Regions from separate parts of the Kocuria rosea genome, predicted to be linked through region 4. Evidence: riboswitches for the same ligand, from Rfam matches in the RefSeq annotation. Region 4 holds a riboswitch; each other region holds the start of a gene.
The links. Region 4 has a riboswitch for S-adenosylmethionine ahead of EQG70_RS03470 (cobalamin-independent methionine synthase II family protein). Riboswitches for the same ligand answer to the same signal wherever they lie in the genome.
Positions count from the first base shown of each region.

Region 1: another riboswitch for S-adenosylmethionine. It lies ahead of EQG70_RS01165 (acyl-CoA dehydrogenase family protein); the one in region 4 lies ahead of EQG70_RS03470 (cobalamin-independent methionine synthase II family protein).
Region 2: another riboswitch for S-adenosylmethionine. It lies ahead of EQG70_RS12115 (bifunctional o-acetylhomoserine/o-acetylserine sulfhydrylase); the one in region 4 lies ahead of EQG70_RS03470 (cobalamin-independent methionine synthase II family protein).
Region 3: another riboswitch for S-adenosylmethionine. It lies ahead of EQG70_RS15325 (O-acetylhomoserine aminocarboxypropyltransferase/cysteine synthase family protein); the one in region 4 lies ahead of EQG70_RS03470 (cobalamin-independent methionine synthase II family protein).

Region 1 is NZ_CP035103.1:251,017-255,867, reverse strand. It holds gene EQG70_RS01170 (MFS transporter) at 1-603, opposite strand, end outside; gene EQG70_RS01165 (acyl-CoA dehydrogenase family protein) at 607-1,992, opposite strand; SAM riboswitch class I at 2,106-2,200, opposite strand; gene moeB (molybdopterin-synthase adenylyltransferase MoeB) at 2,332-3,507, opposite strand; gene EQG70_RS01155 (thiazole synthase) at 3,504-4,301, opposite strand; gene thiS (sulfur carrier protein ThiS) at 4,366-4,605, opposite strand; gene EQG70_RS01145 (FAD-dependent oxidoreductase) at 4,602-4,851, opposite strand, start outside.
Region 2 is NZ_CP035103.1:2,622,123-2,626,973, forward strand. It holds gene EQG70_RS12105 (SGNH/GDSL hydrolase family protein) at 1-328, shown strand, start outside; gene metX (homoserine O-acetyltransferase MetX) at 363-1,547, opposite strand; gene EQG70_RS12115 (bifunctional o-acetylhomoserine/o-acetylserine sulfhydrylase) at 1,544-2,956, opposite strand; SAM riboswitch class IV at 3,033-3,148, opposite strand; gene EQG70_RS12120 (VOC family protein) at 3,291-3,929, shown strand; gene EQG70_RS12125 (CPBP family intramembrane glutamic endopeptidase) at 4,001-4,780, opposite strand.
Region 3 is NZ_CP035103.1:3,354,053-3,358,903, forward strand. It holds gene EQG70_RS15315 (tellurite resistance/C4-dicarboxylate transporter family protein) at 1-338, shown strand, start outside; gene EQG70_RS15320 (cystathionine gamma-synthase) at 392-1,579, opposite strand; gene EQG70_RS15325 (O-acetylhomoserine aminocarboxypropyltransferase/cysteine synthase family protein) at 1,588-2,916, opposite strand; SAM riboswitch class IV at 2,954-3,075, opposite strand; gene EQG70_RS15330 (Lrp/AsnC family transcriptional regulator) at 3,189-3,641, opposite strand; gene EQG70_RS15335 (thiamine pyrophosphate-dependent enzyme) at 3,883-4,851, shown strand, end outside.
Region 4 is NZ_CP035103.1:751,320-756,170, forward strand. It holds gene EQG70_RS03460 (MFS transporter) at 1-407, opposite strand, end outside; gene EQG70_RS03465 (cobalamin-independent methionine synthase II family protein) at 654-1,871, opposite strand; gene EQG70_RS03470 (cobalamin-independent methionine synthase II family protein) at 1,912-3,114, opposite strand; SAM riboswitch class I at 3,128-3,231, opposite strand; gene EQG70_RS03475 (3-hydroxybutyrate dehydrogenase) at 3,424-4,188, shown strand; gene EQG70_RS03480 (IclR family transcriptional regulator) at 4,205-4,851, opposite strand, start outside.

The DNA of each region.
Region 1 (4,851 bases), 500 kb from region 4:
CAGGAAGGGGATGCGCCAGCCGTAGGCGGCGAACTGCTCCTCGCTCATGACGTTCTGCACGATGAAGAACGCGCCGGTGGCCAGCAGCATGCCGGCGGAGGAGCCGATCTGGGTGAAGGACCCGAAGAACCCGCGGTGCCGGGCCGGTGAGTGCTCCACGCTCAGCAGCGCGGAGCCGCCCCACTCGGCACCCGCGGACAGGCCCTGGAGGATGCGCAGGACCACGAGCCCGACGACGGCCCACCAGCCGATCACCTCGTAGGTGGGCAGCAGGCCGATCAGGGTGGAGGCCACGCCCATGAGCAGCAGGGAGGCCACCAGCAGGGCCTTGCGGCCGATCCGGTCCCCCAGGTGCCCGGCGATGATCCCGCCCAGGGGCCGGGCGATCACCCCGACCGCGAGCGTGGCGAAGGACGCCACGATACCGCCGAGCTCGGTGGCCATGGGGAAGAACTGGACGTTGAAGACGAGTGCGGCGGCGGTGCCGTAGAGGTAGAAGTCGTACCACTCGATGGTGGTCCCGGCGAAGGCCGAGGCCAGGACGCGCTTCTTGCCGTGGACGATGCTGCTGCGGCCCGGGGCGGCCGTGGTCGTGGTGCTCATGCGTCAGGCTCCTGGGGTTCGGTCGGCGTCGGTCGTGGCATCGGTCGTGGCATCGGTCGCGGCATCGGTCGTGGCATCGGTCGTGGCATCGGTCGTGGCGCCGGTCCTCGCGTCGCCGATGGCGTTCAGGCCCTCCGGCAGGGTGCCGTTGATGAGGTAGTCGCCGAGGGCTCGGGCGCGGAAGGCGATCGGGTTGTGGGTGGCCACGGTCTGGGCGTTGCGCCAGTGCCGGTCCAGGCCCTTGGCCGTGGACGTGGCGGAGGCGCCCACGGTGAGGAACAGGTCCTGGGCCGCGCCGAGCGCCAGCTCCGGCACGGTGACCTGGGCGTGCTCCACGGCGATCTCGGACTCGTGCAGCGCCGCCGGGAGGGCCCCGGTGAAGTCCGGCCGGTCGGCGCCGGCCGCTGCGGCGGCGGCGATCCCGGCGTCCAGGGCGCGGGCGGCGTGCAGGACGGTGGCCTCGGCGGCGAAGGCCTTGGCGGAGATCCGCCCGGTGGCCTCCTGGATCAGCGGGTCGTCGCGGAACGGCAGGCCGAGCCCGGTGTTGAAGGTCCGCCGGCGTCCGGCGATGGTCTCCACCGCGTCCCGCCGGGCCGCCCGGGCGATGCCGGCCAGCACGGCCAGCAGCACGAGCTGGAAGAAGGCGGCCTCGTGGACGGCCTCCGCGCTGCCGGCGGTGCGGTCCAGCACGGCGTCCTCCGGGACGCGCACCCGCTCGAAGACCGCGGTGCCGGTGCCGGTGAGCTTCTGCCCGAAGCCGTCCCAGTCGTCCTCGAGCGTCACGCCCTCGGCGTCCGTGGCGACGACGGCGAAGCGGCGCCCGTCGCGGCCGTCCAGGGCGGCCGAGACGCGGGTGTAGTCGCAGAAGACGGAACCGGTGGCGTAGAACTTCCGGCCGGTGAGCTCCCAGCCCTCGGGGGTCCGGCTCAGCACGGTGTTCAGGGTGCCCAGCGCGTTGCCGCCCTTCTCCGTGGAGGCGTTGCCGACGGTGGCCCCGGCCAGCACCCGCGGGTACCAGACCTCCTGGAGCTCCCGGGGCAGGAAGCGCAGGGACTCCACGAAGCCGTGGTGGGAGCGGTAGAGGTGGGCGATGTTGGAGTCGGCCTCGGCCAGGTCGACCAGCAGCCGGGTGAAGTCCTCGAGGCTGACCCCGGGGCCGCCGTGGGCCGCCGGGACGCGCAGGGCACCGAACCCGGCCCGGTCCAGCCGGCCGACCTCCGCGTAGGGCAGCGCGCGCCGGAGGTCCCGGTCCAGGGCGCCGGCGGCGATCTCCGCGAACAGCGGCCGGAAGTGCTCCCGCAGCCCGGAGTAGTCCCCGGGCAGGCCGGCGGCGAGGTCCGTGCCGGCGCGGGGATGGGCGGTGGTCTCCTCGACCGTGCTCGGGGTCATGCGGTGGTCCTCTCGGTCGCACCGAGGATTGCCGGTCGGCCGGTCGCGCCGGGGGCGGGCCCGGTGGCGGCAGCGCCGGAGGCTGACGTCACGGACCGACTGCAGATCCGGGATCTCCATCGGTTCTGGCATTAGCACCCTGACCCCGGAGGAGGGCGGGTTGCTGCGGCGTCGTCGAGCCAGATCTCTCAACCGCTCTGAATGGGGCGCTTGCCATGGCATCAGACCGCCCGGTCCAGGGCCAACCGGATGACGGGCGCACGTCATGGAGTGTCACGACGGCGTCACAGAAGGTCACGTCCTCCGCGGTGGTGTAGCGGTGTGCCGCAGGAGACCGGATCAGTAGACCGGCTGGTCCGGCTCCACCTGCGCCACCCAGGCAAGCACTCCACCCTCGAGGTGACGGACCCGCTCCTCCCGCCCGGCGTAGAAGGACCGCAGCGCGGCGAGCGCGGTCGCGGAGCGGGCCCCGGCCTTGCAGTGCAGCACGAGGTCAGCGCCGCGGGCCTCCGGGGGCAGGGCGTCCGCGCCGCGGTCCAGGATCTCCTGCAGGGGCACGGGCACGGCGCCGTCGATGGCCACGAGCTCCCGCTCCCAGTCCTCGCGCACGTCCACCAGGGCGAAGGACGCCTCCCCGCGCTCCCGGCGCTCGAGCAGCCGGGCCAGCTCGGCCGCCCCGACGGTCTCGGAGGCGTCCGCGCCGGGCAGCGCGCAGACCGCGGCGGGCCGGGCCACCGCGGTGACCGGGGCGGCGTCGGGATCCAGGGTGAGCCGCATCTCGCGCCAGGTCATCGCCAGCGCGTCGTGCAGCAGCACCCGGCCGAGCAGGGGCTCCCCGGTGCCGGTGACGAGCTTGACGGCCTCGGTGACCATGACCGCGCCGACGGTGGCGGGGAGCATGCCGAAGACCCCGCCCTCGGCGCAGCTGGGCACCTCGCCGTCCGGCGGGGCCTCGGGGTAGAGGTCCCGGTAGGTGGGCCCGTGCCCGGTCCAGAAGACGCTGACCTGCCCCTCGAAGCGCAGGATGGAGCCCCACACGCAAGGCGTGCCGGTCAGGGCGGCGGCGTCGCTGACCACGTAGCGGGTCGCGAAGTTGTCGGCGCCGTCCAGGACCAGGTCGTACCGGCCGATGATGTCCACGGCGTTGTCCGCGTCCAGCCGGACGGGGTGGGTGCGGACCTCCACCAGCGGGTTGAGCGCGGTGACGGCCTCGGCGGCGGAGACGGACTTGGGGCGGCCGACGTCGGCGGCCGTGTGCACCACCTGGCGCTGCAGGTTGGAGACCGCCACCACGTCGTCGTCGACGATCCCGAGGGTCCCGACCCCCGCCGCGGCGAGGTACTGCAGGGCCGGGGACCCGAGCCCCCCGGCGCCGACGACGAGCACGCGGGCGTTCCGCAGCCGCCGCTGGCCGAGGGTCCCGATCCCGGGCAGGGTCAGGTGCCGGGCGTAGCGCTCGAGCTCCTCGCGGGTCAGTTCGGGGCCGGGCTCCACGAGCGGGGGCAGCGGGCTCACGGCCGCTCCCCCACGGGCGCCCAGTCCCCGCGCGGCACGTCCGCCGGGCCGTCAGCCGGCCCGGCACCGGCGGCGTCCGTGTCGATCCGCCCGGCCATCGACGAGGACGCCTGGGCGTGGCGGCGGGCCGGGATGCGCCCGGCACCGGCGGCGAGCCGGCCGGCGAGCACGGCGTGGCGCATGGCGGTCGCCATCGCCACCGGGTCCTGGGCGCGGGTGACGGCGCTGGCCAGCAGCACGGCGTCGCAGCCCAGCTCCATGGCCAGGGCGGCCTCGGAGGCGGTGCCGATCCCGGCGTCGAGCACCACGGGCACGGACGCCCGGGAGGCGATGAGCTCGATGTTGTGCGGGTTGAGGATGCCCAGCCCGGTGCCGATGGGGGCGCCCAGGGGCATCACCGCGGCCGCGCCCAGGTCCTCGAGGCGGCGTGCGACGGCCGGGTCGTCGGAGGTGTAGGCGAAGACCTTGAAGCCGCGGGCCACGAGCTGCTCGGTGGCGTCGAGGAGCTCCACGACGTCGGGCAGCAGCGTGTCCTCGTCCGCGATGACCTCGAGCTTGACCCAGTCGGTCTCGAGGGCCTCGCGGCCGAGCTCGGCGGTCAGCAGCGCGTCCCGGGCGGTGTAGCACCCGGCGGTGTTGGGCAGGATCCGGATGTCGTTGCGCTCGAGCAGCGCGAAGAGGGAGTCGCCCTGGCCGGGGGCGTAGCGGCGCAGGGCCACGGTGGTCAGCTCGGTGCCGGAGGCCAGCAGGGCCTGCTCCAGGGTGTGCAGCGAGCTCAGGCCGCCGGTGCCCATGATCAGCCGGGAGCTCAGCTCGATGCCGTCGAGCACGAGGGGGTCGGGGTGCGGGGCGGTCACGTCAGCCTCCCTGGACGGCGTTGATGATCTCGATGGACTGGCCCTCCGCCACGGGGGTCCGCCGCCAGCGGCTGCGGGGCACGACCGCGGCGTCCACGGCCACGGCCACGCCGAGGCGCCCGCCGTCCAGCGGGGCGCCGTCGGGGCCCAGGGCCCGGCCGACGGTCTCGGCGACGAGGTCGACGACGGTCGCCTCCGCCGCCACGCGGTGCGGGCGGCCGTTGAGGGTGATGGCGGTCATCGGGTGCTCCTGCTCCGGGGCCCGGGCCCGGCGGCGGCCGGCGCGGGATCCTCTGGACGGGCCTCGACGGGGCGGTCGAAGCGGTGCGGGTCGGTGGTGGCGAGGTGCTCGGCGTCGGCGGCCAGGTCGGCTCCGGTCCCGCCGGTCACCAGCTGCGCGGCGAGCCGGGCGGCCAGCGGGGCGAGCAGGACGCCGTGGCGGAAGTAGCCGGTGGAGACCACGAGCCCCGGCACCGGCGAGCCGTCC
Region 2 (4,851 bases), 1.9 Mb from region 4:
CGACCGGCTGCACTTCTCGCCCCTGGGCCACCACCGGATCGCGGTCGAGGCCCTGGACACCCTGGGCCTCGCGCACGGCCTCGTGCCCGAGGTGGTGCCCGACCGCCCGCCCTCGTCCTGGCGGCAGGCCCGCGGCGAGGACCTCGTCTGGGCCCACCGCTATCTGCGCCCGTGGGTGGCCCGCCGGATCCGGCGCACCAGCTCCGGGGCGCAGGTCCGGCCGAAGCGGCCGCACTTCGGCACCCCCACCGTGCCCGGGGGCGGCGTCGCGCCCGGCGAGGGACCCGGGGCGGGCCCCGGCGACGACCGGGGTGCCGCGGACGGCTGAGCGAGCGGGAACGGCTGAGGACCCCCGTCCCGGCTCAGCGCTCGGGCAGCACGGTCTCCACGAGCAGCTTGCCGAGCTGGGGAGCCTCGATGAGGAAGCCGTCGTGGCCCGAGGGCGAGGTCAGGGTGTGCCGCCGGACGTCCCCGGGCAGCGCGGCGGCCAGGACGTCGGACTCGCGGGGCAGGTAGAGCCGGTCGGAGTCCACCGCCGCCACGAGCCACTCGCACGAGGTCACGGACAGCGCCTCCTCGAGCGTGCCGCGGCCCCGGGCGACGTCGTGGGACATGAGCGTCTCGTTGACGGCGAGGTAGCTGTTGGCGTCGAAGCGGCCCGCCAGCTTGGACGCCTGGTGGTCGAGGTAGCTCTCCACCTGGTAGCGCCCCCGCCCGCCGGCGTGCGTGTCGATGACCTGCTCCTCGGCCTGCGGCGAGCGCCCGAACCGGTGGTGCAGCTCGTCGGCCGAGCGGTAGGTGATGTGGGCGATCCGCCGGGCCAGTCCCAGGCCCGTGACGGGCAGCGGGCCGTCGTAGTAGTCCCCGCCGCGGAAGTGCGGGTCCTGGCGGATCGCGAGGTTCTGCGCCTGGCCCCACGCGAGCTGCTCGGCGCTGGACTGGGCGCACGCGGCGACCACCGCGCACGCCCGGACGCGGTCCGGGTAGGTCACGGCCCACTCCAAGGCGCGGGCCCCGCCCATGGAGCCGCCGATGACCAGGCGCCAGGCGTCGATGCCGAGGGCGTCGGCCAGCGCCGCCTCGGCGTGCACGGAGTCCCGGACGGTGATGAGCGGGAAGCGGGAGCCCCAGGGGCGGCCCTCGGGGTCCACGCTCGGCGGCGTGGGAGTCGCCGGGCCCGTGGACCCGTAGCAGCCGCCCACGATGTTGGTGCAGACCACGAACCACCGGTCCGTGTCGATGGCGGCGCCGGGGCCGATCAGGCCCTCCCACCAGCCGCCGCTCTCGGCGGCGCGCCGCTCGGCCTCGGGGGCGCCGGGGCGGGCCCGGCCGGCCGCCACGTGGGTGTCCCCGGTGAGGGCGTGCTCGACGAGCACCGCGTTGGAGGCGTCCGGGGCGAGCGTCCCCCACGTCTCGTAGGCGATCCGGACGTCGGGCAGCCGGAAGCCCGACTCGAGCTCGAGCTCGCCGATCCCGGCGACCCGCGGCACGCCGTCCTCGCGGACGGCGGTCCCGGCGCCGGAGCCCCTCACGACCGTCACGGTCACTCCTGTCCTCCCTGCGCGGCCGCGGCCGCGGCGAAGCCCTGCTCCAGGTCCGCCAGGATGTCGTCGATGTGCTCCAGGCCCACGGACAGGCGCACGAAGCCGGGCTCCACGCCGGCGGCCAGCTGCTCCTCGGGCAGGAGCTGGCTGTGCGTGGTGGACGCGGGGTGGATCACGAGGGAGCGCACGTCGCCGATGTTGGCGACGTTCGAGTGCAGGGTCAGGGCGTCCACGAAGGCGGCCCCGGCCTCCCGGCCGCCGTCGAGGACGAAGCCCAGGATCGACCCGGCGCCCCGGGGCGCGTACTTCTGCGCCCGCTCGTGCCACGGGGAGGACTCCAGCCCGGCCCAGGACACCGAGCGCACGTCCTCGCGGGCCTCGAGCCAGCGGGCCACCGTCCCGGCGTTGGCCACGTGCCGCTCCATCCGCAGGGACAGCGTCTCGATGCCCTGCTCGATGAGGAACGCGTTGAACGGGGAGATCGCCGAGCCGAGGTCGCGCAGCAGCTGCACCCTGGCCTTGAGGATGTAGGACAGGTTGACGCCGAAGGGCCCCTCCGCGCCCAGGGCCTCGGCGTAGACGAGGCCGCCGTAGGACTCGTCCGGCTGGTTGAAGCCGGGGAAGCGGTCCGGGTAGCGGCCGTAGTCGAAGGCCCCGGAGTCCACGATCACGCCGCCGATGGCCGTGCCGTGCCCGCCGAGGAACTTGGTGGCCGAGTGCACCACGACGTCCGCGCCCCAGCGCAGGGGCTGGACGAGGTAGGGGGTCGCCACGGTGTTGTCCACGATGAGCGGGACCTCGTGGTCGTGGGCGATCCCGGAGACCGTCTCGATGTCGAGGACGTCGTTGCGCGGGTTCGGGATCGTCTCGGCGAAGAAGGCCTTCGTGTTCGGCCGGACCGCCCGCCGCCACGCCTCGGGATCGTCGGGGTCGGAGACGAAGGTGGTCTCGATGCCGAGCTTGGGCAGCGTGAACTTGAAGAGGTTGTAGGTCCCGCCGTACAGGCTGGGGCTGGCCACGAGGTGGTCTCCCGCGCCGGCGACGTTGAGCACGGCGAACGTCGTCGCCGACTGCCCCGCGCTGAGCATGAGGGCGCCCACGCCGCCCTCCAGGGCGGCGATCCGGTTCTCCACGACCTCCGTGGTCGGGTTGCCGATCCGCGTGTAGATCGGGCCGAGCTCGGCGAGCGCGAAGCGGTCGGCGGCGGTCTGGGCGTCGGGGAAGACGAAGGACGTGGTCTGGTGGATCGGCAGGGCGCGCGAGCCGGTGACCGGGTCGGGGCTCTGCCCCGCGTGGATCTGCCGGGTCTCGAAGGCCCAGCCCCCGGGGTTCTCGGGGGTGGGGCGCTCGGCCGCGGCCACGTCGGTGCGGGCGGCGGAGGCGTCGGTGCTGGAGGCGGGGAGATCGGACATGCCGTGGGACTCCTTGTGGATCTCAGGGGTCCCGTCCCGGCCGAGGCGGTGCGGCCGGGAACGGCCGGGCGCCGGGGACCCGCGCTTGCTCGCTCGCCGGACGCGAGGAGCCTGGTCTTCACCCAGGGCACCCCACCGCGGTGGAGGGTTGCCGGCCAGCTAGCTGGGGCTTGGACGCTGGCGCTCATGACCTGGACAGCATTCTCCGGATCAGGCCCGCACGGCGTCAAGCCGGGGTCGGGCGTGACGCCCCGGCCGGGGTGCCGCCCGCACGGTGCCCGGCGCGTCGCGGACCGATTTGGAGACGAAACTCACAGGGTGCCACGATGTGCCCATGAGAGTCGACCACGTGTCCTACGCCTGCCGCCCGGAGGGCCTGGAGGCCACCACCGAGCGCATCGCCGACCAGCTCGGGATCGAACCGGTCAAGGGCGGGGTGCACCCCCGTTTCGGCACCCGCAACATGATCCTGCCGCTCACGAACCACCAGTACGTGGAGGTCGTCGAGGTCCTCCAGCACCCGGCGGCGGAGAAGGCCCCCTTCGGGCAGGCCGTGCGGGCCCGGTCCGCGGCCGGCGGCGGCTGGCTGGGCTGGGTCGTGGAGGTCGAGGACCTCGCCCCCTTCGAGCAGCGCCTGGGGCGCCGCTCCGTGCCCGGCCACCGGGTGTTCCCGGACGGCCGGTGCCTGGAGTGGCACCAGATCGGCGTCAAGGGCCTGATCGCCGATCCGCAGCTGCCGTTCATGATCCACTTCGACTCCGCCCCGGAGATGCACCCGTCCCAGGCGCGGATCACGGACGTGGGGCTCGCGGGGATGACCATCGCCGGTGCCCCGGAGCGGGTCGCCGAGTGGCTGGGCGCCCCCGTCGAGACCGCGCTCGAGGACCTCGAGGTCGACTGGCGCTATCCGGACGGCACCCCCGGGGTGCTCTCCGTCTCGTTCAGCACCCCGGACGGCGCCGTCACCATCTGAGGCCGGCCCGGTCCGGTCCGCGGCCGGACCCGCGGTGCCCGGCGGCTGGGCCGCGCCCCGCGGGGCGGGGCTCAGCCCAGCAGCCGGGCGGCCCCGAGGAAGCCGACGGCGTCCAGCAGGAAGTGCGCGACGACGAGGGGCATCACCCGGCCGGTGCGCCGGTAGAGCTCCGCGAAGACGAGGCCCATCACCACGTTGCCGAGGAAGGGCCCGATCCCCTGGTAGAGGTGGTAGCTGCCGCGGAACAGGGCCGTGACCACCAGCACCACGGGCCAGCTCCACCCGATGCGGGTCAGCCGGTCGGTCAGGAACGCGACCACCACGACCTCCTCGACCAGGGCGTGGCGCACGGCCGAGAGCAGCAGCACGGGCACCGTCCACCAGTGCGCGGCGAGCCCGGACGTGGTCACCTCCGCGGTGACGCCCAGGGCCCGGCCGGCGCCGTAGAGCGCCAGCGTGCCCAGGCCCATGAGCAGGAAGAGCACGGTGCCGAGGCCCAGGTCCGGGAGGGGCATCCGGGCGTCGAGGCCGATCCGCCGGCGGACCGTGCCCAGCGCCCCGGCGGAGCCGGCGAGCAGGTAGAGCGCGAGCAGCACCGGCACCAGGTCCAGGGCGATCCCGGTGAGCTGGCGCAGCAGGTCGATGAGGGGCTGCGGGCTCAGCGGCGGGTTCATCGTGGCCTGCGCCTCGGAGAGCGGTCCGCGCGCCAGGTGCTCGGCGAGGGACAGCACCGCCCAGAGGGCCGAGGCGCCCAGGGACACCCCGAGCACCAGGAGCACCTGCACCCACAGGTCGGCGCGGGTGGAGCCGAAGGCGGGCGGTCGCGGGGCGAGGTGGGCATGGGTGCTCATGCGGCCATTCTGGCACCGGCCCGCCGGCCGCCCCGTGCAGCCCGCGCCGGGCGCCCCCGGGCCCGCCCGGA
Region 3 (4,851 bases), 1.3 Mb from region 4:
TGATCCCGGCCCTGGTGGCGGCCGGGTGGTGGCGCCACCGCGTGCACCGGGTGCCGCTGCGCTACGAGTCCTCGCTGTGGAGTGTGGTCTTCCCGCTGGGGATGTACGCCGTGGCCAGCATCTATCTGGGCCGCGCGGACGACCTGCCGATCGTGGGTCTGGTCGGGGCCGTCTGGCTGTGGGTGGCCCTGAGCGCCTGGGCGATGGTGTTCACTGCCATGCTCGTGCACCTGGTCCGCCGGCTGCTCCTCGGCCGGGAGGATCCGGCTCCGGCCTGGCCGGAGCCGGACGCATCCGTCAGGCCGGACCCAGGGGGCGGACCGGGCGCCGCCCGCTGACCCGGCGGAACCGGCGGCGCCGGCGGCGCAGCCGACCGGGCGGAAAGGACCGGTCAGGCGGTGAGCGCGCGCTCGAGGTCCTCCAGCTGGTCCTCGACGTCCTCGATGCCCACCGAGAGCCGCACCAGGTCCACGGGCACGGCCAGCGCGGTGCCCTTCACGGAGGCGTGCGTCATCTCCGAGGGGTAGCAGACCAGGGACTCCACCCCGCCCAGGCTCACCGACAGCGAGTACAGCCGGGTGCCCTCCGCCACCGCCCGGGCCGCGGCCTCCCCGCCGGTCAGCCGGAAGGAGACCATGCCGCCGAACCCGCGCATCTGCGCGGCGGCGAGCGCGTGGCCGGGGTGCCCGGGCAGCCCGGGGTAGAGCACCTGCGCGACCTCGGGGCGCTCCAGGAGCCACTCGGCGATCCGCTGCGCGTTGTCCTGGTGGCGCTCCATCCGCAGGCTCAGGGTCTTGAGCCCGCGGGCGGCCAGGTAGCTGTCCTGGGGGCCCGCCACGGCGCCGGCGGCGAACTGCTGGAAGCCGACCGCCTCGGCGAGCGGGGCCCCGCGCCACTGGGCCGCGCCCACGACCACGGCGCCGCCGAGCACGTCCGAGTGCCCCCCGATGTACTTCGTGGTGGAGTGCACCACGGCGTGCGCGCCGAGCTCGAGGGGGGTCTGCAGGTACGGGGACGCGAAGGTGTTGTCGACGACGAGCAGCGCCCCGGCGTCCCGGGCCAGCTGCGCCCACGCCGCCACGTCGGCGATGCCGAGCAGCGGGTTGGACGGCGTCTCGAGCCACAGCACCTTCGTGGCGCCGGGGCGCACGGCCGCCCGGACGGCGTCGAGGTCCGTGATCTCCACGGGCGTGTGCCCGATGTCCCACGGGGCGAGGACCCGGGTGATCAGCCGGTTGGTGCCGCCGTAGCCGTCGGCGCCGAGCACGATGTGGTCGCCCGGGCGCAGCACGGCGCGCAGCAGGGCGTCCTCTGCCGCGATCCCCGAGGCGAACGCGAACCCCCGCTCGCCGCGCTCCAGGGCCGCGAGCTGCTCCTCGAAGCCGCTGCGGGTGGGGTTGGAGCCGCGGCTGTACTCGTGCCCGGCGCGCAGCACGTTGATCCCGTCCTGGGCGAACGTGGAGGTCTGGTAGATCGGCGGGATGACCGCCCCGGTCAGCGGGTCGGGCTCCTGGCCGGCGTGGACGGCGGTGGTCGTGAAGCCCCGGTGGCGGGTGCGGGTCTCGGTGGGGGACGTCATGGCGGGGCTCACTTCCGGGTGGTCTGGACGGCGGTGACGACGGTGTCGAGGGCCTGGCCGAGGTCGGCCACGAGGTCCTGGGGGGACTCGAGGCCGATCGAGAGCCGGATCGTGGTCTCGGCGATCCCGCCGGCCCGGCGCTGCTCGGGGGTCAGGCGGCAGTGCGTCATGGCCGCCGGGTGGGCCACGAGGCTGCGGGTGTCCCCGATGTTGGCGACCAGCTTGAACAGCCGGAGCGCGTCGATGAACGGGCCCACGGCGCCGTCCGGGGCGGCGAGGTCGAAGGAGAACACGGAGCCGGTCCCGCGCGGGAAGTCCCGGGCCGCGATCCCGGCGCCGGGGTCCCCGGGCACGCCGGGGTGGTGGACGCGGGCGACGGCGGGGTGCCCGGCCAGGAACTCGGCCACCGCCAGCGCCGAGGCCGTGTGGCGGGCCACGCGCAGGTCGAGGGTCTCGGTGCCCTGCAGGATCTGGCTGGCATTGAACGGGGAGAGCGTGGTGCCGAGGTCGTGCACGTACTTCGCCCGGACCAGGTGCAGGTAGGGGCTGGCGGCGGCGCACTTGTCGACGAGGCTGAGTCCGCCCCAGCGGGCGCGGGCCTGGGTGAACTGCGGCCACTTGTCCGGCCGGGCGGACCAGTCGAAGGTCCCGCCGTCCACGACCGCCCCGGCGAGCGCGTTGCCGTGCCCGCCCAGGAACTTGGTGGCCGAGTGCACCACGATGTCCGCGCCCTTCTCCAGCGGCCGGTACAGGGCCGGGGACGCGAGGGTGTTGTCGACGACGACGGGCACCCCGGCGGCCCGGGCGACGTCGGCGATCCCGGGCAGGTCCGGGAGGGTGGCCAGCGGGTTGCCGATGGACTCGAGCAGGAACGCGCGGGTGTCGGGGCGCACGGCCGCGGCCCACGCCCCCGGGGCGGTGGGGTCCACGAAGGAGACCTCGATGCCGTAGTCCGCGAAGGAGTCGGTGAGCAGGTCCACCGTGCCCCCGTAGAGCTTCTCGGAGGCCACGAGGTGCTTCCCGGCGCCCTGGCCGAGCAGGGCCAGCAGCGCCACGGCCACGGCGGACTGGCCAGAACCGGTCGCCACGGCGCCCGCGCCGCCCTCGAGGTCGCTGATCCGCTGCTCGAGCACGGCCACCGTGGGGTTGCCGGTGCGCGTGTAGGTGAAGCCCGGCCGGGTCTGGGCGAACATCTGCCGGGCCGCCTCGTAGTCCGGGAACTCGAAGGCCGCGGTCTGGTAGATCGGCACCGTCAGGGTGCGCTGGACGACCTGGTCGTGGGTGCCGGCGTGGATCTGCCGGGTCGCGAGGTCGTGGTCGGTCACGGGGATGGACATGGCGCTGCTCCTGTGCCTTGCTCTTACCCGCACCGGTCATCCGCGCGGGCCCGGTGGGCACGCCGCGGAAGATGCAGGCCGCTTCCTCATCCGAACCACCCAATGAGCATGGGGTTGGTGCGTGACCAAGTCGGAGCTTGGCGGTCACGTCTCGTGAAGCTGGAACAACACTATGCGCAGAGGTAGTGGGTGTCCCTCCGCGTCGGAAGATGACGACCGTGACGGTTCGTGACGCCGGCCGTGCGCGCCGGGCCCGGCGCGGGGCCGGCGCGTCAGGCCCGGGTGTCGATGTCCTCGAAGATCAGGAACGTCTGGGTGTCCACCACGCCGGGCAGCTGCTGGACGTGCTCGAAGATCACCTGCCGCAGGTGCACGGTGTCCACGGCCCGCACGAGGAGCATGACGTCGAAGTTCCCGCCCACCAGGGCGATGTGGTGCACGGCGGGGATCGCCTGGAGCTGGGCGCACAGCTCCCGCCAGGTGTTCTGCTGGAGCTTGAGCGTCACGTACGCGGAGGCCTGCAGGCCCGCCCGGACCGGGTCGATCACGGTGCTGAAGCGCAGGATCACCCCCTCGTCCCGGAGCCGGTTGATCCGGGCGTAGGCGTGGGCGCGGGAGACGTGCACGGCCGCGGCGATCGCCGTCACGGACTGCCTCGCGTCCCGGGACAGCTCCGCGAGGATCTTCCGGTCGGTCTCGTCCAGCGGCACGGGGGTCGAGGGCACGGCGGGCTCCTTCGGGGCGGGTCGGGCGCGGGGCCCGGAACGTGTCGGACGAATGCGTGTGCTCCACGCCACACTAGAACATTTCGTCCACGCGCGGTGCACTGTCCGTCTCAGACTTCTGCATTTTCCCCACTCTGTGGATACGAACCATGCCCGGTTCCCATACTGGGGAGACAGAGCCGCACCACCTTCCTGCCCTCCCCGGACCGCGGCCGCACCGGGGACCGACCGAGGGGACACCATGAGCCAGACCGTCGAGACCCCCGAGGACCCGATCCTCCGGGCCTCCCAGAGCTTCGGCATCACACCGGAGCAGTACATGCTCCCGGCCCGCGGTGAGATCCGCATGGTCGACCCGAGCGGGCGGCTGCTCGCCCCCGAGGAGCAGGGCACCGGCCCCGGCCACGAGTACCCGCTGCCGGCCCCGGACGTCCTGCTGGGCGCCTACGAGAAGCTGGTGGTCGGGCGGCGGGTCAACGACCAGAACTCCGCGCTGGTCCGCCAGGGCAGGATGGCCGTCTACCCGTCCAGCCACGGCCAGGAGGCCTGCCAGGTGGCGGCCGCCCTGTGCCTCGAGGAGGGCGACTGGCTGTTCCCCACCTACCGGGACACCGTGGCGGTCATGACCAAGGGCGTGGACCCGATGCAGGTCATGGCGATCTTCCGCGGTGAGTGGCACAGCGGCTACGACCCGCACGAGCACCACGTGGGCATCCAGTCGACCCCGCTCACCACCCAGCTGCTGCACGCGGTGGGCGTGGCCCACGCCGCCAAGCTGCGCGGCGAGGACACCGTGGTCCTGGCGATGTGCGGGGACGGCGCCACCAGCGAGGGCGACTTCCACGAGGCCCTGAACTTCGCGGCCGTGTTCAAGCTGCCGGTCGTGTTCTTCGTGCAGAACAACGGCTACGCGATCTCCGTGCCCCTGTCCCAGCAGTCCGCGGCCCCGAGCCTCGCCCACAAGGCGGTCGGCTACGGCATGGCCGGCGAGCGCGTGGACGGCAACGACCTCGTGGCGCTGCTCGCCACCCTGCGGCGCGCCGTGGACCTGGCCCGCTCCGAGTCCGAGCCCCTCCTCGTGGAGGCGCACACCTACCGCATGCAGGCGCACACCAACGCCGACGACGCCACCCGCTACCGGGACGACGCCGAGGTGCAGGAGTGGATCGCCAAGGACCCGGTGACCCGGATGCGCGCCTACCTCGGCGCC
Region 4 (4,851 bases):
TGCATGATGCGCAGGAGCACCAGGAAGATCGGGGCCCAGATGCCGATCGTCGCGTAGGTGGGGAGCATGCCGATCAGCATCGTCGCGGCACCCATGCCCACCAGGGTGAGGACCAGGACGATCTTGCGGCCGTACTTGTCGCCGAGGTGGCCGGCGACCACCGCGCCCAGCGGGCGGAAGAGGAAGCTGATGCCCAGGGAGGCCCACGCGACCACCTGGGCGAGGCCGGCGTTCTCCTCGGACAGCGGCGCGAAGTACAGCGGCGCAAGGACGAAGGCCGCGGCCTGGGCGTAGATGAAGAAGTCGTACCACTCGATGGTGGTGCCCACGAGGGTGCCGGCGAGGACCTTGCGCTCCTCGCGCGACATCTCGTGCCGCCCGGCCGGGGCGGAGGATGGGTGCGCCATGGGATCTCCAGGGAATCGGGGACGGCGACGTCCGCGGCGGAACCGAACGCATCATGACCGAACGTTCGGTATTGCATTGTGATACTACGGGTGGAAGTGACGCCTGTCACCCTCCGGACGGAATAATCAAACCATGTATCACTAATGTGACACAGACCACCGGGGATGGAAACCGCCGGGCCCGGCCCTCGCAGGAGGACCGGGCCCGGCGGCGCGGCAGGGGCGTCGGGGACGCCGGGATGCGGCTCAGCGGTAGAGCCGCTCCGTGGCCAGGCGCGCTCCCTCGACGAGGGACTCGAGCTTGGCCCAGGCGATCTGCGGGTGCAGGCGCCCGCCCAGACCGCAGTCGGTCGACGCGACGACGTTCTCGCGGCCCACGACCGAGGCGAACTGCTCGATCCGGTCGGCCACCAGCTCCGGGTGCTCCACCACGTTCGTCGAGTGGGAGACCACGCCCGGGATGATCACGCGGCCCTCGGGCAGCGCGTGGTCCTTCCAGACCTTCCACTCGTGGGCGTGCCGGGCGGAGGCGCCCTCGAAGGTGTAGCCGCCGGCGTTGATGGTCAGCATCAGGTCCACGAGGTGCTTCAGCTCGAGGTCCGTGGTGTGCGGGCCGTGCCAGGAGCCCCAGCACAGGTGGAAGCGGACCTGCTCCTCGGGGATCCCCCGCAGCGCGTGGTTGAGCGCCTCGACGCGCAGCCGCGTGAACGCCAGGTAGTCCTCGACCGTGGGCTCGGGGTTGATCTGGTCCCAGGACTCCGCGATGGACGGGTCGTCGATCTGCACGGTCAGCCCGGCGTCCGTGATCGCCAGGTACTCCTCGCGCATCGCGTCGGCGCACGCGTAGACGAGCTCCTCGTCGGTCCTGTAGTACTCGTTCGTCACGCGCGCGGCGGAGCCGGGGGAGAGGGCGGCCACGAACCCGGTCTGCGCCCCGGTGGCCGCCATGGCCGCCCGGAGGTTGCGGACGTCCGAGGCCACGGCCTCCTGTCCCGTGTAGGTCAGCGGCCCGGTGATCTTGGGCTGCGTGGTCGAGGAGCGCCCGGTGAGGATGCCCGACGCCGGGTCCTCGTACGCCTCCCGGAAGCGCTCGCGGTCCCGGCGGTCCGGGAAGCTCGTGAGCACGATGTGGCCGGGCGAGGAGCGCCTCTTCTCCGTGGACGCCCACCGGTCCTCGTCGGTCGGGGTGAGCCCGCCGAGGCGGGAGAAGGAGTAGTTCCACCACGCGCCGTAGTCGACCGCGCTGGACATCGTGTGCCCGTACTCGCCGTCGTTGACCACGTCCACGCCGATCTCGCGCTGCCGGCGCACCACGTCCTCGACGCCCACGGCGAGCTCGTCGGTGAGCTGCTCGAACGTGATGGCGCCCTCGGCGTGCCGCTGGTTGGCCTCGAGCAGCCGCGGGGTCCGCGGCAGGGAGCCCACGTGGGTGGTCTGCACGTGGTCGGTGTTCTGCATGGTCATGCGTGTCCTCCTGAGGGTCTGCGGGAAGGTCGGGGGCCGGTCAGGACCAGAGCCGGCGGGAGGCGAGCTCGGCCCCGCGGGCGAGGGTCTCGAGCTTCGCCGCGGCGATCTGCGGATGGATCCGCCCGCCCAGGCCGCAGTCGGTCGAGGCGATCACGTTCTCGCGGCCCACCTGGCGGGCGAAGCGCTCGATCCGGTCGGCCACCAGCTCCGGGTGCTCCACCACGTTGGTGGCGTGGGAGACGATCCCCGGGATGATGATCTTGCCCTCGGGCAGCTCGTGGTCCTGCCAGACCTTCCACTCGTGCTCGTGCCGGGCGTTGGCGGCCTCGAAGCTGTAGCCGCCGGCCCTGATGGAGAGCATGAGCTCCACCAGGTGCTCGAACCCGAGGTCCGTGGTGTGCGGGCCGTGCCAGGAGCCCCAGCACAGGTGGAAGCGGACCTGCTCCTCCGGGATGCCCTCGAGGGCGTAGTTGAGGGCCTCGACCCGCTTGCGGGTGAACGCGAGGTAGTCCTCCACGCCGGGCTCGGGATTGACCTGGTCCCAGTTCTCCGCGATGGACGGGTCGTCGATCTGCACGATCAGCCCGGCGTCGGTGATCGCCCGGTACTCCTCGCGCATCACCTCGGCGCAGGCGGTCAGCACCTCGTCCTCGTCCGCGTAGTGGGTGTTCTCCAGCCGCGCGCACGAGCCCGGGGACAGCGCGGCGAGGTAGCCCTCGCTCGCGCCCGTGGCCTGCAGCCCGGCCTTGAGGTTGCGGATGTCCGCCTCCAGCGCCGCGTGGCCCGTGTACTCCAGCTTCCCGGTGATCTTCGGGAACGGCGCCTGCTTGCCCGTGGTGATGCCCGAGGAGGGGTCCGTGTACGCCTCGTGGAAGAGCCGGCGGTCCCGGCGGTCCCCGAAGCTCGTCAGGACCACCCTGCCGGGCGAGGAGCGCTGCGGCTCCTGCTCCCACAGGTCCACGTCGCCGGGGGTGAGGCCCGAGATCCGGGCGAAGACGTAGTGCCACCACGCGCCGTAGTCGACCTCCGCGGCCATGACGTGGCCGTACTCGCCGTCGTTGACCACGTCGATCCCGAGCTCGCGCTGTCGGCGGACCACGTCGACCACCGAGTCCTGCAGGAGCCGGTCGTACTCCGCCTCCGGGACGGCCCCCTTCGCCCGGTTGGCCTCGAGCAGCGCCGGGGTGCGCGGGAGGGACCCGGCGTGGGTCGTGCGGATGCGGTCGGCGCTTCGCAGCATGGGTCGTGCGTCCTTTCCATCGGTCCTGGCGGTAGCACCGGAGGCGGGACGGGGATGCCGTCGCCCGGGTTGCTGCGGCGTCGTCGAGCCAGATCTCTCGGCCGCTCTGGATGGTGACCCTGTCATCCAAGCGCACCCGTGCGCGCTGCGCCATTCGGCGCCCGGATGACGGACATGACGCCGTGTGACGCGACCCGGCGCGCACTCCCGGGAGGAGCTGTCCTTCGCGAACATGGCCTGGATCACATACCGTGGCGGTGATCCGTGCCCCTCACCCCGCGGGCACGACGGACCAGAGGAAGGACCCCCATGTCCCAGACGCCCCAGCAGCAGGACCTCGAGGGCCGCACGGCGCTCGTCACCGGTGGCGCGAGCGGCATCGGTCTGGCCGCCGCCCGGGCCCTCGCCGGCTCCGGCGCGCACGTGGTCGTGGCCGACGTCGACGAGGCCGGGGCGCAGCGCGTCGCGGACGAGCTCGGCGGCCGCGCGTGGGCCGTCGACCTGCTCGACACCGCGGCGCTCGCCGAGCTGAGCCTCGAGGTCGACGTGCTGGTCAACAACGCCGGCATCCAGAAGGTCGCCCCCCTCCAGGAGTTCGACCCCGCGGACTTCCACCGGATCCTGGTGCTGATGCTGGAGTCCCCGTTCCTGCTGGTGCGCGCCGCGCTGCCGCACATGTACGAGCGGGGCTGGGGGCGCGTCATCAACGTCTCCTCCGTGCACGGGCTGCGGGCGTCCCCCTACAAGAGTGCCTACGTCTCGGCGAAGCACGGCCTGGAGGGGCTGTCCAAGACCGTCGCGGTGGAGGGCGCGGCCCACGGGGTGACGAGCAACTGCATCAACCCCGGCTACGTGCGCACCCCGCTCGTCGAGAAGCAGATCGCCGACCAGGCGAGGGTGCACGGGATCCCCGAGTCCGAGGTGGTGGAGCGGATCATGCTCGGCGAGACGCCGATCAAGAAGCTCGTGGACCCGGAGGACGTCGGCAGCCTGGTCGCGTGGCTGGCCGGACCGCACGCGTCCATGGTCACCGGGGCCTCCTACACGATGGACGGCGGCTGGACGGCGCGCTGAGCCCGCCTCGGGCCGCTCAGCGGTGACCCAGCTCCCGGGAGAGCCGGTGGGCCTCCGTGAGCAGGGCCCGGCCCAGGAGCTGCCGGCGCTCGCCGCTGAACCGGGGCTCGATGCCCGTGAGGCTCAGCGCGTAGACCGGCGCGCCCGTCGCGTCGAAGACCGCGGCGGCCATGCCCCAGCTGCCCTCGACGATCAGCCCCGGGTTCACGGCGAAGCCCTCCCGCCGGACGTCCGCGAGCAGCTCCCGGATCCGCTCGGGCGTGTGCAGCGGGCCCCACTCGGCGCGGGCCCCGGCCGTGGCCGCGAGGACCCGGTCCACCTCCGCGTCCGGGAGGTGGGCCAGGACCGCCAGCCCCGCCGAGGCCACGCCGAGCGGCAGCCGCAGCCCCTCGTAGAGGACGTGGGAGCGGATGGGGAAGGCGCCCTCCACGCGCGCCAGGCAGACGGTCTCCAGCCCGCGGCGGACCGAGAGGAACGCACTCTCGCCGGTGGCCTCCGCGAGCCGGCGCAGCGAGGGCCCGGCCAGCTCCCGGATCGGATAGCGGTGGGCCGCCACCGCGCCCAGCACGTACAGCTCGGGGCCCAGCTGCCAGGCTCCGGTCCCGGCGTCGCGGTCCACGAGGCCCTCCTCGGCCAGCCCCGTGAGCAGCCGGTGCACGGTGG